2 regions of the Tissierella pigra genome follow, and region 1 is predicted to be linked to the other one. Evidence: riboswitches for the same ligand, from Rfam matches in the RefSeq annotation. Region 1 holds a riboswitch; the other holds the start of a gene.
What was found. A riboswitch is a leader RNA that binds a small molecule or an ion and turns the genes downstream of it on or off. The one in region 1 is predicted to bind thiamine pyrophosphate.

Region 1 (6,280 bases):
AAACCTTTAGCAGAAGCAGAATCAATGTTAAATGATGAGGGACTGAAAGTAGATTTACAATATGAGAATTCAGATACAGTGCCTGAAAATACAGTAATTAGACAAGAACCAAATAGTGGAGAAAGTGTAGAAACAGGTACTAGAATTACCTTAATAATAAGTCAAGGTGAAGAAGTCAAATCTGTAATTATGCCAAAATACACAGGAAAAAACATTGAAGAAGTAAAGAAAGATATAGTCAAGCTAGGTCTTGTAGTAGGAGAAGTAAGAGAAGAGCCAAATGATAATTTAGAAAAGGGAATAGTTATTTGGCAAAGTTACAATCAAGGAACGACTTTAGAGACTAAAACAGCTGTAGATTTATATGTAAGCAGTGGTCCAATTGGTGATACAGATAATGATAATGGTGATAATGATGATAACAATGAATCAGGAAATAAAGAAAGTCCAATAACATTTACCTTGACTCTCCATCAAGATAGAGAGGAAACTAGGATAAAAATCATAAGAATTCAAGAAGGAATTAGTAAAATTGTTCATGAAAAAACATATAAAGCAGATGAAGGTATAGTTACTCTAACCCTTCAAGGGAAAAAAGGTTCTCAGTTTGAAGTATACTATGATGATATGTATCAAGATACCATTCCTAAAAATGAATAGGAGGAGTTTATGCTAAAGGGAATAATAGTAAAAGGTGTCGGTGGTTTTTACTATGTAAAAACAGAAGATAATATAATTGAATGTAGAGCGAGAGGAGTATTCAGAGAAGAAAATCTAACTCCTTTAATTGGAGATAAAGTAAGGATTAGAATAAGTGATGAAGATAAGACAGGATATATAGAAGAAATCTATCCAAGGAATTCGCAACTACTAAGACCTCCAGTAGCAAATATTACTCAAGCCATTATAGTTATGAGTATAAAAAAACCAGATATTAATACATGGCTTTTAGACAGATTTCTTTTAATGGCAGAATATGAAAATCTGGAAGTCACCATATGTCTAAATAAATCTGATTTAGATTTAGATAAGGGATCCAGGCTTAAAAACATATATGAGACAGCTGGATATAAAGTGATTATGACAAGCGCAATAAATCATATTGGTATAGAAGAATTAAAAGATACACTAAATAACAATATTTCAGTTTTTGCAGGTCCTTCAGGAGCAGGCAAATCTTCACTTTTAAATGAAGTAAACAAAAATTTCAAACTAGAAACTGGAGATGTAAGTGCTAAAACTAAAAGAGGTAAACATACTACTAGACATGTGGAGCTATTAGAGTTAGATGATAATACCTTTGTTTTAGATTCACCTGGATTTAGCTCTTTAAATGTGGATTTTATTGAAGAAGAATCTGAACTTAGGGAATATTTTAGAGAAATAAGAGAATATGGACAAAAGTGTAGATTTATTAGTTGCCTACATGGAAATGAGCCAGATTGTGAAGTAAAAAATCAAGTAGAAAAAGGAAATATTTCAAAAGATAGATATGAAAATTATTTGCTTTTTTTAGAAGAGATAAAAAATATAAGGAGGTACTAAAATGGCTAAAATCGCACCTTCGTTACTTTCAGCAGATTTTGCTAATTTAAAAGAAGATATAGAAAAAGTAGAAAATGGTGGTGCAGACTATCTTCACCTAGATGTAATGGATGGAATCTATGTTCCCAATATTACCTTTGGACCTCCAGTTATAAAAAGCTTGAGAAAGGTAACTAAACTTCCCTTTGATGTACATTTAATGATAGATAGACCTGAAAGATATATTAAAGACTTTGTAGATGCAGGAGCAGATTTAATTACAGTGCATGAAGAGGCAACTATTCATCTTCATAGAACTATACAGGAGATAAAATCTTATGGTGTTATGGCAGGTGTTTCGTTGAATCCTGCTACTCCATTAGAGAATATAGAGTATATTTTAGATGATATAGACTTAGTACTTATTATGACTGTAAATCCTGGATTTGGTGGTCAATCTTTTATTGAAGCAATGAAAGATAAAATAAGAAAACTAAGACAAATTATTGATAATAAAGGTCTAGATATTATAATTCAAGTTGACGGGGGAGTAAAGCTTGGCAATGCCAGGGAAATCCTAGATTGTGGAGCTGACTTATTAGTAGCTGGTTCTGACATATTTGGAGCTGAAGACGTAGAAAAGCGAACTAAAGAATTTAAAGAGTTGTAAAAATTATATTCTATGATATAATGTAATCAATTGAATAGAAAAATTTTAGCACTAGGGGAGCCAAAAGGCTGAGAGCGGATTTATCCCGACCCTTATGACCTGACCTGGATAATGCCAGCGTAGGGAAGTGTGTATTAGCCTTTAAATACCCATTACCTATTGTTGGCAATGGGTCTATTTATTTAAAGGAGGAATTTTAATGCAAAAAAGATGGAGTGTAAAGATGTTGACAGAAGGTGGTATGATGATTGCATTAGCAACCATACTAAGTTATATTAAGGTATATGAAGCACCGATGGGTGGTTCAGTAACTGCTGGGAGTATGATTCCAATAATGTTATTTGCAATTCGTTGGGGTATATTACCAGGAGTAACCGTAGGTGGTGTTTATGGAATATTACAATTTATACTAAAACCTTATTTTTATCATCCTTTACAATTTATTTTAGACTATCCTTTAGCTTTTGGGTTATTAGGATTAGCAGGAATTGCATATTATATAAATGAGAAGGAATCATTTAAAGGGTATATATGGGTTTTTCTAGGTGTCCTTATGGGAATATTGGGTAGAATGTTATCCCATGTTTTATCAGGTGTAATATTCTTTGCTGAATATGCAGGTGACTTAAACCCTTGGATTTATTCAATACAGTATAACGCTTACTATCTTTTACCTGAGTTAATTATTTCTTATATAGTAATTGCGATTATATGGAAACCTTTAGAAAAAGCAATAAAAGCAAAATAACAAAAGGAAGTGCAGTATGAAGGGATTAATAGTTTCAAGTGGAACCATTACTAATTATAATAGGTTAAAAGAAATAATAAATGAAGTGGATTATATTATATGTGCAGATGGAGGCATGGAACATCTGATGAAAATAAATAAGCTGCCAAATGTGATTTTAGGAGACTTGGACTCAATAAGTAAGTTAACTTTAGAATATATAGTAAATAAAAACATTCCCATTGAAAAGTATTCATCTATTAAGGATTCAACAGATACAGAATTAGCTATGGAGTATTTAATAGATAGAGGATGTGATGAAATCGTACTTATGGGAGTAACAGGAACGAGACAAGACCATACAATGGCAAGTATATTGTTACTTGATACCTTATATAATAGAGGAATTAAGGCAAATATAGTAGATGATAACAATATAATTTATTTAACAGATAACTATCTGGAAATAGAACACTTAGAAGGCCATTATACTTCTGTTATACCTATATCAAATACTGGAATAATCGTATCTTTAAAAGGATTTTTCTATAACTTGGATAATAAACTTATTCCTTTTGGTTCCACCCTTGGGATTAGCAATAAAATCGTTGAAGATATTGGGATAGTTAAAATCCATAAGGGAAAAGCGCTAATATTTATATCAAAAGATTAAACATAGGATGTATCCTTGAAGTTTTTGTAACTATTTATTAAGTACATGAATAGAATATATCAAAGTACTTAGGGGTGTTCTTATGAAATGGTTTTGTTATAAATATATTAGAAGAATGAAAAAAATAGTAGGCATAACTTTGGCGGTTTTAGGACTATTGATTATTATAAAATTTATACCCATAGAGGTTCTACTAATATTCATAGGAATAGGGCTGCTTGTTATGGGAGGATTGATTCTAAAAATAAAATAAGGCTTTCCTTTATAATAATGGAAGCCTTGTTTTATTTTTTACATAATTATAATGCTCTTTCAACATATCCAGATCTTAAACATCTAGTACAAACATTAACTTTTTTTGTTCCACCATTAACAACAGCTCTTACAGATCTAATGTTAGGTGACCAACTTCTTGAACTCTTTTTATTTGAGAAAGTAACTTTGTTACCAAATACTTTTCCCTTTCCACATACTTCACAAACTTTCGCCATTCCAAACACCTCCTTAACTATATGAAAATACTTATAAGTATTTTTATACTTCAATAATAACACATTATATTCTAACACAATAATCGGTAAAAATGCAACTAAAATGTATTATTATATTATTATAATCATATGATTTAGTTGAACTATTTTAAAATTTGGGGTAAAATATAAAATATGGCATATTTAAAATAAGGAGGCGATTATTTATGTCAGCCAAAACTAATACCGAATATGGAGTAATTAGTATAGATGATAATGTCATAGCTACTCTTGCAGGAATATCAGCAATGGAAAGTTATGGTATAGTAGGTATGGCTTCTAAGAATGCGACAGATGGATTGTTTGAACTGTTAAAATCAGATTATTTAGCTAAAGGCATTAAGGTCTATACAAAAGATGAAAAATTGACAATTGATTTGCATGTTATATTAGAGTACGGAGTAAGAATTTCTGTAGTTGCTGAAAACATAATAGAAAGAGTTAAATTTAATATTGAAAATTTAACAGGTCTAAAAATAGACCAAATAAACGTACATGTACAAGGCATTAGAGTTGGAAAGTAGTCTAAGGAGGTACTATAATTGAGGATAGAAATTCTAGATGGAGCAATGCTAAAAAAAGCATTAGCAGGTGCAGCAAAGTTCCTAGAAGATAATAAAGAGGAGGTAAACTCCTTAAATGTTTTTCCTGTTCCTGATGGAGATACAGGTACAAATATGTCGCTTACAGTAAATTCTGCTATTAAACAAGGAATTAATTTAGATGAAGATAGTGTTAGCAAAATAGCATTGTCCACATCCCATGGATCACTTATGGGAGCTAGAGGTAACTCAGGTGTTATTTTATCACAACTTTTTCGTGGATTTGCAAATGGATTGAATGGAAAAGATACTGCAGATATTAAAACAATTGCAGAAGCATTTAAACAAGCATCTGATACTGCATATAAAGCTGTTATGAAACCAACAGAGGGTACTATTTTAACAGTAGCTAGAGAGTGTGGAGAATATGCAATATCCATTAGCAAACAGGAAAAGGATATTTTAATTTTTCTAAAGAAAGTAATAGAACATGGGGAAAAAGCCCTTGCTAGAACTCCTGAAATGCTTCCAGTTTTGAAACGAGCGGGAGTTGTAGATGCTGGAGGTAAAGGTTTAATATATGTCTTAACAGGGGCCTATAACGCCTTAGCAGGAATAGAAAATATTGAAATTAAACCTGAAGTGAAAAATATAGAGAAACAAGACCGTACTCATCATGAACATATAGATACTGATGATATTAAATATGGATATTGTACTGAATTTATAATCAATACCAACTATAAAGATATTGAAACTTTTAGAGAGGAATTATCTGTTCAAGGAGACTCCTTACTAGTAGTAGGAGGAGAAGGTCTAATAAAAGTTCATGTTCATACAAATAATCCAGGGACAGTACTACAAAAGGCTTTAAGTCTTGGAGAATTAAATGACATAAAAATCGACAACATGAGATATCAGCATGAAGAAATTCTTCTAAAGTCAGAGTTGTCGAAGCCAAAGAAACCATATTCTTTTGTTGCTATATCAATAGGAGAAGGAATAGATGAAGTATTTAAGGGACTTAATGTAGATACTTTAGTTTCTGGTGGTCAAACTATGAATCCTAGTACAGAAGACATTCTAAAGGCTATTGAAAATACTACAGGAGAAAATGTCTTTATTCTTCCTAATAATAGTAATATTATTTTAACTGCAGAACAAACTAAGGAACTTAGCGATAGAAATGTTGTTGTAATTCCTTCTAAGACAATACCACAAGGAATAGCGGCTTTACTTGCCTTTGATGAATCAAAATCCTTGGAAGAAAATACAGACACTATGAAAGAAGCAATAACCTATATAAAAACAGGTCAAGTTACTTATTCTGTTAGAGACACAGAATTTAATAATACAAAAATCCAAAAGGATGATATTATAGGGATTGCTGAAGGAGATATAGTAGCCAGTGGGAAAGAGATAAATGAGGTTTCCATTAAGCTACTGGAAAATATGGTTGATGAAGATACTTCGTTGATTACAATCCTATATGGGAGTGATTTAAGTGAAGAAATGGCGGAAGATTTAGAAAAGCACTTATCTGATTTATATGATGATTTAGATATTGAATTAATATGTGGAGGTCAACCAATATATTATTATATATTTTCCGTA
Region 2 (6,280 bases), 1.6 Mb from region 1:
TTAAATATACCGAATTCTGTCATTAACTTATATCCTGAAGTTTTAAAGAAATATCCTTCAATAAGATGTAATCCGCCTTGAATAATTCCAAAGATTATAGCCACAAGCATATTATTTACTATGGCAGACCTATAAAAATCTTTTCTTGTAACTCCAAAACTAAGAGCTAGTGCAAAGTCTTCATAATACATAATAATCCCATATATTATTATAAAGATAAATATAGACATCATATTTGCACCTATAAATGAAATTGCCTCTCCACCCTTTGAATTAAGTCCATATATAATATTACTGTTATAGGATATAGACAATATACTGGACAGTAAATTAACTATTAATATAATTCCCCAAAATACGCCTATAGATTTTTTCAAATCACGATTTTGAAATTTAAATATCCTTTTAATTGAATCCATTTGAATTTTCCTCCTTAATCATATTTTCAGTAAGATATATAAATAGTTTCTGAAGTGGTATATTACTTATTTCAATATTATTATTTCTTATATATTTGAATTCTTCTTCAGTGAAATCTCCATATATACCTACTATATTAGTAGAGCCAAATTCTTCCTTGTGAATTACCTTTTTATTATCTGTAACTTGATCTATCACATCTTTACGACCAGATAGGAAGTAAGATTTTTCTTTAAGCTTACTTACTTCATCTTTTAATGCAACCTTTTCATTATTCAAAATGATTACCTCTTCAAACATATTGGCAACTTCGTCTATTAAGTGGGTTGATATGATTATTGTCCTTGGATTTTTTTCATAGTCTTCTAAAAGTAATTGATAAAACTTATATCTCATAGCCGCATCTAAACCTAATGTGGGTTCATCAAACATGGTAATCCTTGCTCTTGAAGCAAAACCTATAATTAATCCCACAATAGTTTTATTTCCTGTTGATAGCTTCATCAGTTTTTTCTTTGTATTTAAATTAAATTCCTTAATTAGATAATCTTTATATTCTTCATCCCAATTCTTATATATTATACTGGCCATTGCCAATACATCTTTTACCTTTCTTTCCTTAATAGACTCTGGAAAATCCTTGATTAAACATATATCACCCATAGCATGAGAGTTTTCAAAAATTTCTTCACCATCTAGATTTATCTCTCCACTATCTTTTAATGTTTGACCAGATATTAGATTTAATAATGTGGTCTTACCTACTCCATTTCTTCCAAGTAATCCATAAATCTTATTTTCCTCAATGTTTAAATCAATATCTGTAAGAACTTTAGATTTTCCATAGGACTTGTTTAATTTCTTTACCTCAATCACACTATTCCCCTCCTTTATATTCTTCAACAAATTCTGCAATTTCTTCTTTAGTTATTTCAAGCCTGTTGGCTTCTTCCATTATATTTGGTAATATTTCTTTAAAAAACAAACTTTGCCTCTTTTTAATTATCTTCTTCCTAGCACCTTCTGCTACAAACATACCAATACCTCTTTTCTTGTACAAAATCCCTTCATCAACTAAGATATTTAGTCCCTTTCCAGCAGTGGCTGGATTAATTTGATAAATCTTTGCAAATTGATTTGTAGAAGGCGATTGTTCTTCTTCATTTAGATGCCCCATTAAAATATCATTTTCTATTATTTCTGCTATTTGTATATAAATAGATTTATCTGAATTTAAATCTAACAACTGAACCCCTCCTTATTTATATGTTGATTGGTTAGTTAGTTATGTAACTAAGTATATATGTATTTTGAATTTTTGTCAATATCTTTTCTAAATATTATAAAATTCTTCTTGACATTATTTATCTTTACATTTATAATTAATTTGTAATCATTACAACTTAGTAATAATTATTGTTATATGGCATTATATATTTAAAGGATGTGAAAAGATGAATGAAACCTTTGAAGATTTAGTAAATGAGTTAAAGAATAAAAATATCCGTCTTTCTCACCAAAGGTTAAAGGTTTTAGAGTATCTAAACAATAATAGAACCCATCCAACTGTTGATGAGATTTTTAAAGATTTACAAAAGGAAATTCCCACATTATCAAAAACAACTATTTATAATACATTAAATGCCTTAGTAGACAGCGATTTAGTAAAAGTTTTAACTATAGAGGATAATGAAGCTCGTTATGATAGTACTACTAAAGATCATGGACATTTTAAATGTAGTTCTTGTAAAAAGATATTTGATTTTCAAATAGACTTCGATTCATTAGAAATAAAAGAATTGGATAATTTTAAAATCCATAATAAGGATATGTATTTTAAAGGACTATGTTCAAATTGTAGTAAAGTTAATTAGTTTAATATTTAAAAAAATATAAAATATAAAATTAGGGGGAAAAACAAATGGAAAACAACAAAACTATTAAAAATCTTATGGAAGCATTTGCTGGAGAATCTCAAGCAAATAGAAAGTACTTAGCGTATTCAGAAAAAGCTGAATCAGAAGGAAAAATAAATGCTGCAAAATTATTTAAGGCAGCAGCTGATGCTGAAACTATTCATGCTCTTAGACATTTCAAAGTAGCAGGTAATGTTGGAACAACTGCTGAAAACCTTGAAGATGGAGTAAATGGTGAAACTTTTGAATTTGAAACTATGTATCCACCTTTTGTAGAAATTGCTGAAGCTGAAGGTAATAAAGCAGCAGTACAAACATTTACTTATGCCATGGAAGCTGAAAGAGTTCATGCAAAATTATATCAAGAAGCTTTAGATAATCTAGACAGCGAAGAAGAAGTTTTCTACTATCTATGTCCTGTTTGTGGAAACATTGAAAAATTCGTACCAGAAAAATGTAGTATTTGTAATGTAGCTGGTTCAAAATTTATTAAATATTAATATAAGCTAATTTTAAATTAATCAAAAAGACAGAGAAAATCCTCTGTCTTTTTATTATTTAACTTTAAAAAAAATTAAAGCATAATTCCTATATTTGTTAATGGCTTTTCATTTCAAATCATCTATATTAGTAATATAAACCTTCAAAACATTGGTTTTGGCAATCAATTTCAGTAAAAAATATCCACTAATTCCGCCAACTAAAGAACTTAGAATAAATGGACCTACAAAAAATATTAATGTACTCTCTTTTCCCAAAAAGTACTTGGCTATAGAGTAAGAAACTACTGCACCAATTATACCAGTTCCAACTACTTCACCTATAATGGCATAGATTGACTTATTAGTGTTTCTATACAATATTCCAGCTAAAAATGCCCCAATCATACTACCAGGAAATGCTAGTAAGGAACCAGTACCTAATAGATTTCTTATTAATGAAATAAGAAAAGCAACTGCAATTCCATACCAAGGTCCAAATAATACTGCCATTATTACGTTTATCACATGTTGTACAGGAAATACCTTTGCGATTCCTAAAGGAATATAAATAATATTGGAACTTACCACTCCAATTCCTATTAGTAAAGAAGATAGGGTTAGCTTTCTCAAATTCACGATATCACCTCCTTATAGAAAACAAAAAAAGCACAAATCCATGTAGGACTTGCGCTGAATTAAACATATAAATAAATGCTAAATCTTTACACTTCCCTACGCTAGTATTACCCAGATCAGGTTAAGGGATTAAAGACTTTATAGGGTCTTTTTCTCAGCTAGCCTTTCTAGCACTCCCAGTGAATAATTTTTATTTAGTTTTCAAATATATGAAAATAATATCACAATTAAATTTAATAATCAATTTAAACCTTATTTTTTATAAAAGTAACCCTTTATACTGAAAAAACAATATAATAAGATTTCTTTCCTATTTCACCAATATATTTGGTAATGTATAATAGTCTGTAAGTCCAGATATTATATTATTTTTTCCTATTCTAGTATAAATACCTGCAAATTTTTCCTTATACATAAAAAGTCCAACTATAGATCTAAACTCCTCTACTTTTATCTCATTATCTTCAAATAAAATATGTTCTCTAGTGAAAGGTGTAAAGAATTCTTGATATAAATAATCTTTATTAAAGGAGTCATCTAGTCTTTTCTTCCACTCATCTTGTGTTAAATCTCTGCCTGCATATACGCCTTGGGAAGCATTTAAATCTAAAGGTTTCATTATATATTTATCTTTATTGTTCAAGACTTCATTATAGACCTTATTATCTCCCTTAAATAGTCCAGTAACAGGTATATGATTCTTCACAAATTTTCTTTCTTCCTCTGATAAAAATTCCAGTGTATCTTCATCATGTAATATCTTAAATATTATTTTATTGTGTACTACTTGAGACCTGATGGAACTAAAAGAGTGGTTTTTATAGTTTTTAATAGTCTTAAAATGGCTATATTGCAACATTGTGTGTCTAAGATAGTTTTTTATAGTTTAACCAAGTCGATTTCAAATTGGCTAATTTTTGGCTAAATATTTCAAAGGAGGAATAAAAGATGACTGGAGATGTATACGATTATAATGAATACAGAATCTATATTATGTCAGGAGAAAAAAGAATAATAATCAATTTTGAAGATGGAGAATATGAGTATTGGAGAAAAAACGGATTACCCTTTAACAGAGGTATTGAGTTTGATTATGATAAGAAAAAGATAATTAAATTTTATTAAAAGAAATAGGACCTTAATGGTCCTTTTCTATTGTTATTTTTTCTCCATCAAATGATAAAATAACTTCTCTACTTTCTTCCGTTATTCCTAATTTATTCATCCATGCATTAGGCAATATCAGTCTATATCCTACTGCCTCTCTAGAAGCTGTACCTCCTTTTTTGTTTATGCTTATTTTTGCTATTCTAGTCTCTGTATTTAGGCTTTTAGCAATTTTAGCATTTCTTTCATCAGCTTCATATTCTCTGATGAAATTTTCTATTTTAGCCTCCCAATCATCATCCTGAGATTCACATATCATTCCTAGATATGATTCATCTTTGTGTTCATCTAGTGTCTTTATATCTAAATGAATTTTCTCATCCTCATGATAATAGTAGTACGTGAATAAATTTGTTTGTATTTGGTCTATGTTTTTATTCCAAATCATCTTAATCTCTCCCTCTATTTTATAATTTGCACTTTTTCGCCGGTTTCAGCAAATCTGTTTCTAATCATTTCGTCAATGTATAGTTTCTTGATGATTGGAAGTATAACTTCACTTCTAGTTTCTATATACCATTTTGCATCTGTTTTTGTTTCTAGCATATAGTTTTTCATTTCTGTCACAATTTCCGGGGTGATGGCAATGTTTGTGTCTGATAATGATATTCTAGCATTTGGAGAAAGTTTCGTATTCATGTCTATATATACTCCCCTATCTGCTACTTCTAACTTTTCAAATTTTTCTATAAGGTCTTTTCTGATGTCGTTTGCCCAAGCTATTTGTTTTGGTGTTCCTGTTAATTCTTTTAACATTTCCTTTTCCTCCATTTCTAGGAGGTAGCTTAAACTTAATCCGAATTGTGCTTGGTAGTCTACTCCGTATTTTTCTACCATTTCTCTTGTCATTTTATGAGCTTCTATAAACATCTTTTTCATTCTGCTACCTCCTCGTTTTTTTATTTTTATTTCCTTTTCTTAATTATATTATATACCATTGGACACCAATAGTCAACACTTATTTATAAATTATTTGAAATTATTTTTAATGCCACAACCATTGAAAACACTATTCCTAGTCGATTTATTGTAAATTATTATAAAAATATTTCAAATAAAAATAAAAAAGACTAGAATTAATCTAGTCTTAAATTACTTATAATATAAATTCTAAATTATATTTCTTTAATAAATTAGAAAGACTATTATATGTAATCAATATTCCTACAGCATATCCTATCGTAAATGCTATAATTATTGCTATTATATACTTTTTATTCTCTATTATCTTCTCTTTCATAGAATCACCTCAATATATAATTCTATAAATCTTTTAAAAATCCTTCTATTACATAAAACTTACTTCTAAGCCTTTAATCCCTCTGTATAGATGTTTTATATATGTAAGACACCTATTCTATTATTATGTATATTTCCTATCCTCTGTACGTCAATAAATCGGTCAAAATTAAGCGAATGGACGTTTCTGCAAAAAATAAAAAAAGACCCTAGATTTACTCTAGAGCCTTGCCATATCTATATAATATTGTAATAAATCTTTCTAATGAAATAGGTTCTTTGGGATTAGTTCCATCAGTAAGATTATTTTTCATTCCCCATTCCATAGCTTCTACTGCCCATGGACTACAATCTAGTTCTTTAGTTTTCTCAATATATTTAATTCCTAAGTAATTGAGAATCCCTTTTGCTACTGCTAAG

Region 2: another riboswitch for thiamine pyrophosphate. It lies ahead of thiW (energy coupling factor transporter S component ThiW); the one in region 1 lies ahead of thiT (energy-coupled thiamine transporter ThiT).

Annotation. Positions count from the first base shown of each region.
Region 1 is NZ_JAHLPJ010000001.1:1,799,557-1,805,836, forward strand. It holds gene pknB (Stk1 family PASTA domain-containing Ser/Thr kinase) at 1-660, shown strand, start outside; gene rsgA (ribosome small subunit-dependent GTPase A) at 670-1,545, shown strand; gene rpe (ribulose-phosphate 3-epimerase) at 1,547-2,194, shown strand; TPP riboswitch at 2,238-2,337, shown strand; gene thiT (energy-coupled thiamine transporter ThiT) at 2,394-2,942, shown strand; gene KQI41_RS08740 (thiamine diphosphokinase) at 2,959-3,594, shown strand; gene KQI41_RS08745 (hypothetical protein) at 3,677-3,847, shown strand; gene rpmB (50S ribosomal protein L28) at 3,894-4,085, opposite strand; gene KQI41_RS08755 (Asp23/Gls24 family envelope stress response protein) at 4,292-4,648, shown strand; gene KQI41_RS08760 (DAK2 domain-containing protein) at 4,667-6,280, shown strand, end outside.
Region 2 is NZ_JAHLPJ010000001.1:238,999-245,278, reverse strand. It holds gene KQI41_RS01330 (hypothetical protein) at 1-419, opposite strand, end outside; gene KQI41_RS01325 (ATP-binding cassette domain-containing protein) at 406-1,296, opposite strand; gene KQI41_RS01320 (GntR family transcriptional regulator) at 1,298-1,666, opposite strand; gene KQI41_RS01315 (Fur family transcriptional regulator) at 1,875-2,294, shown strand; gene KQI41_RS01310 (rubrerythrin family protein) at 2,342-2,836, shown strand; gene thiW (energy coupling factor transporter S component ThiW) at 2,945-3,454, opposite strand; TPP riboswitch at 3,531-3,642, opposite strand; gene KQI41_RS01300 (hypothetical protein) at 3,765-4,160, opposite strand; gene KQI41_RS01295 (hypothetical protein) at 4,403-4,579, shown strand; gene KQI41_RS01290 (hypothetical protein) at 4,593-5,009, opposite strand; gene KQI41_RS01285 (hypothetical protein) at 5,024-5,500, opposite strand; gene KQI41_RS01280 (hypothetical protein) at 5,718-5,861, opposite strand; gene KQI41_RS01275 (N-acetylmuramoyl-L-alanine amidase family protein) at 6,076-6,280, opposite strand, start outside.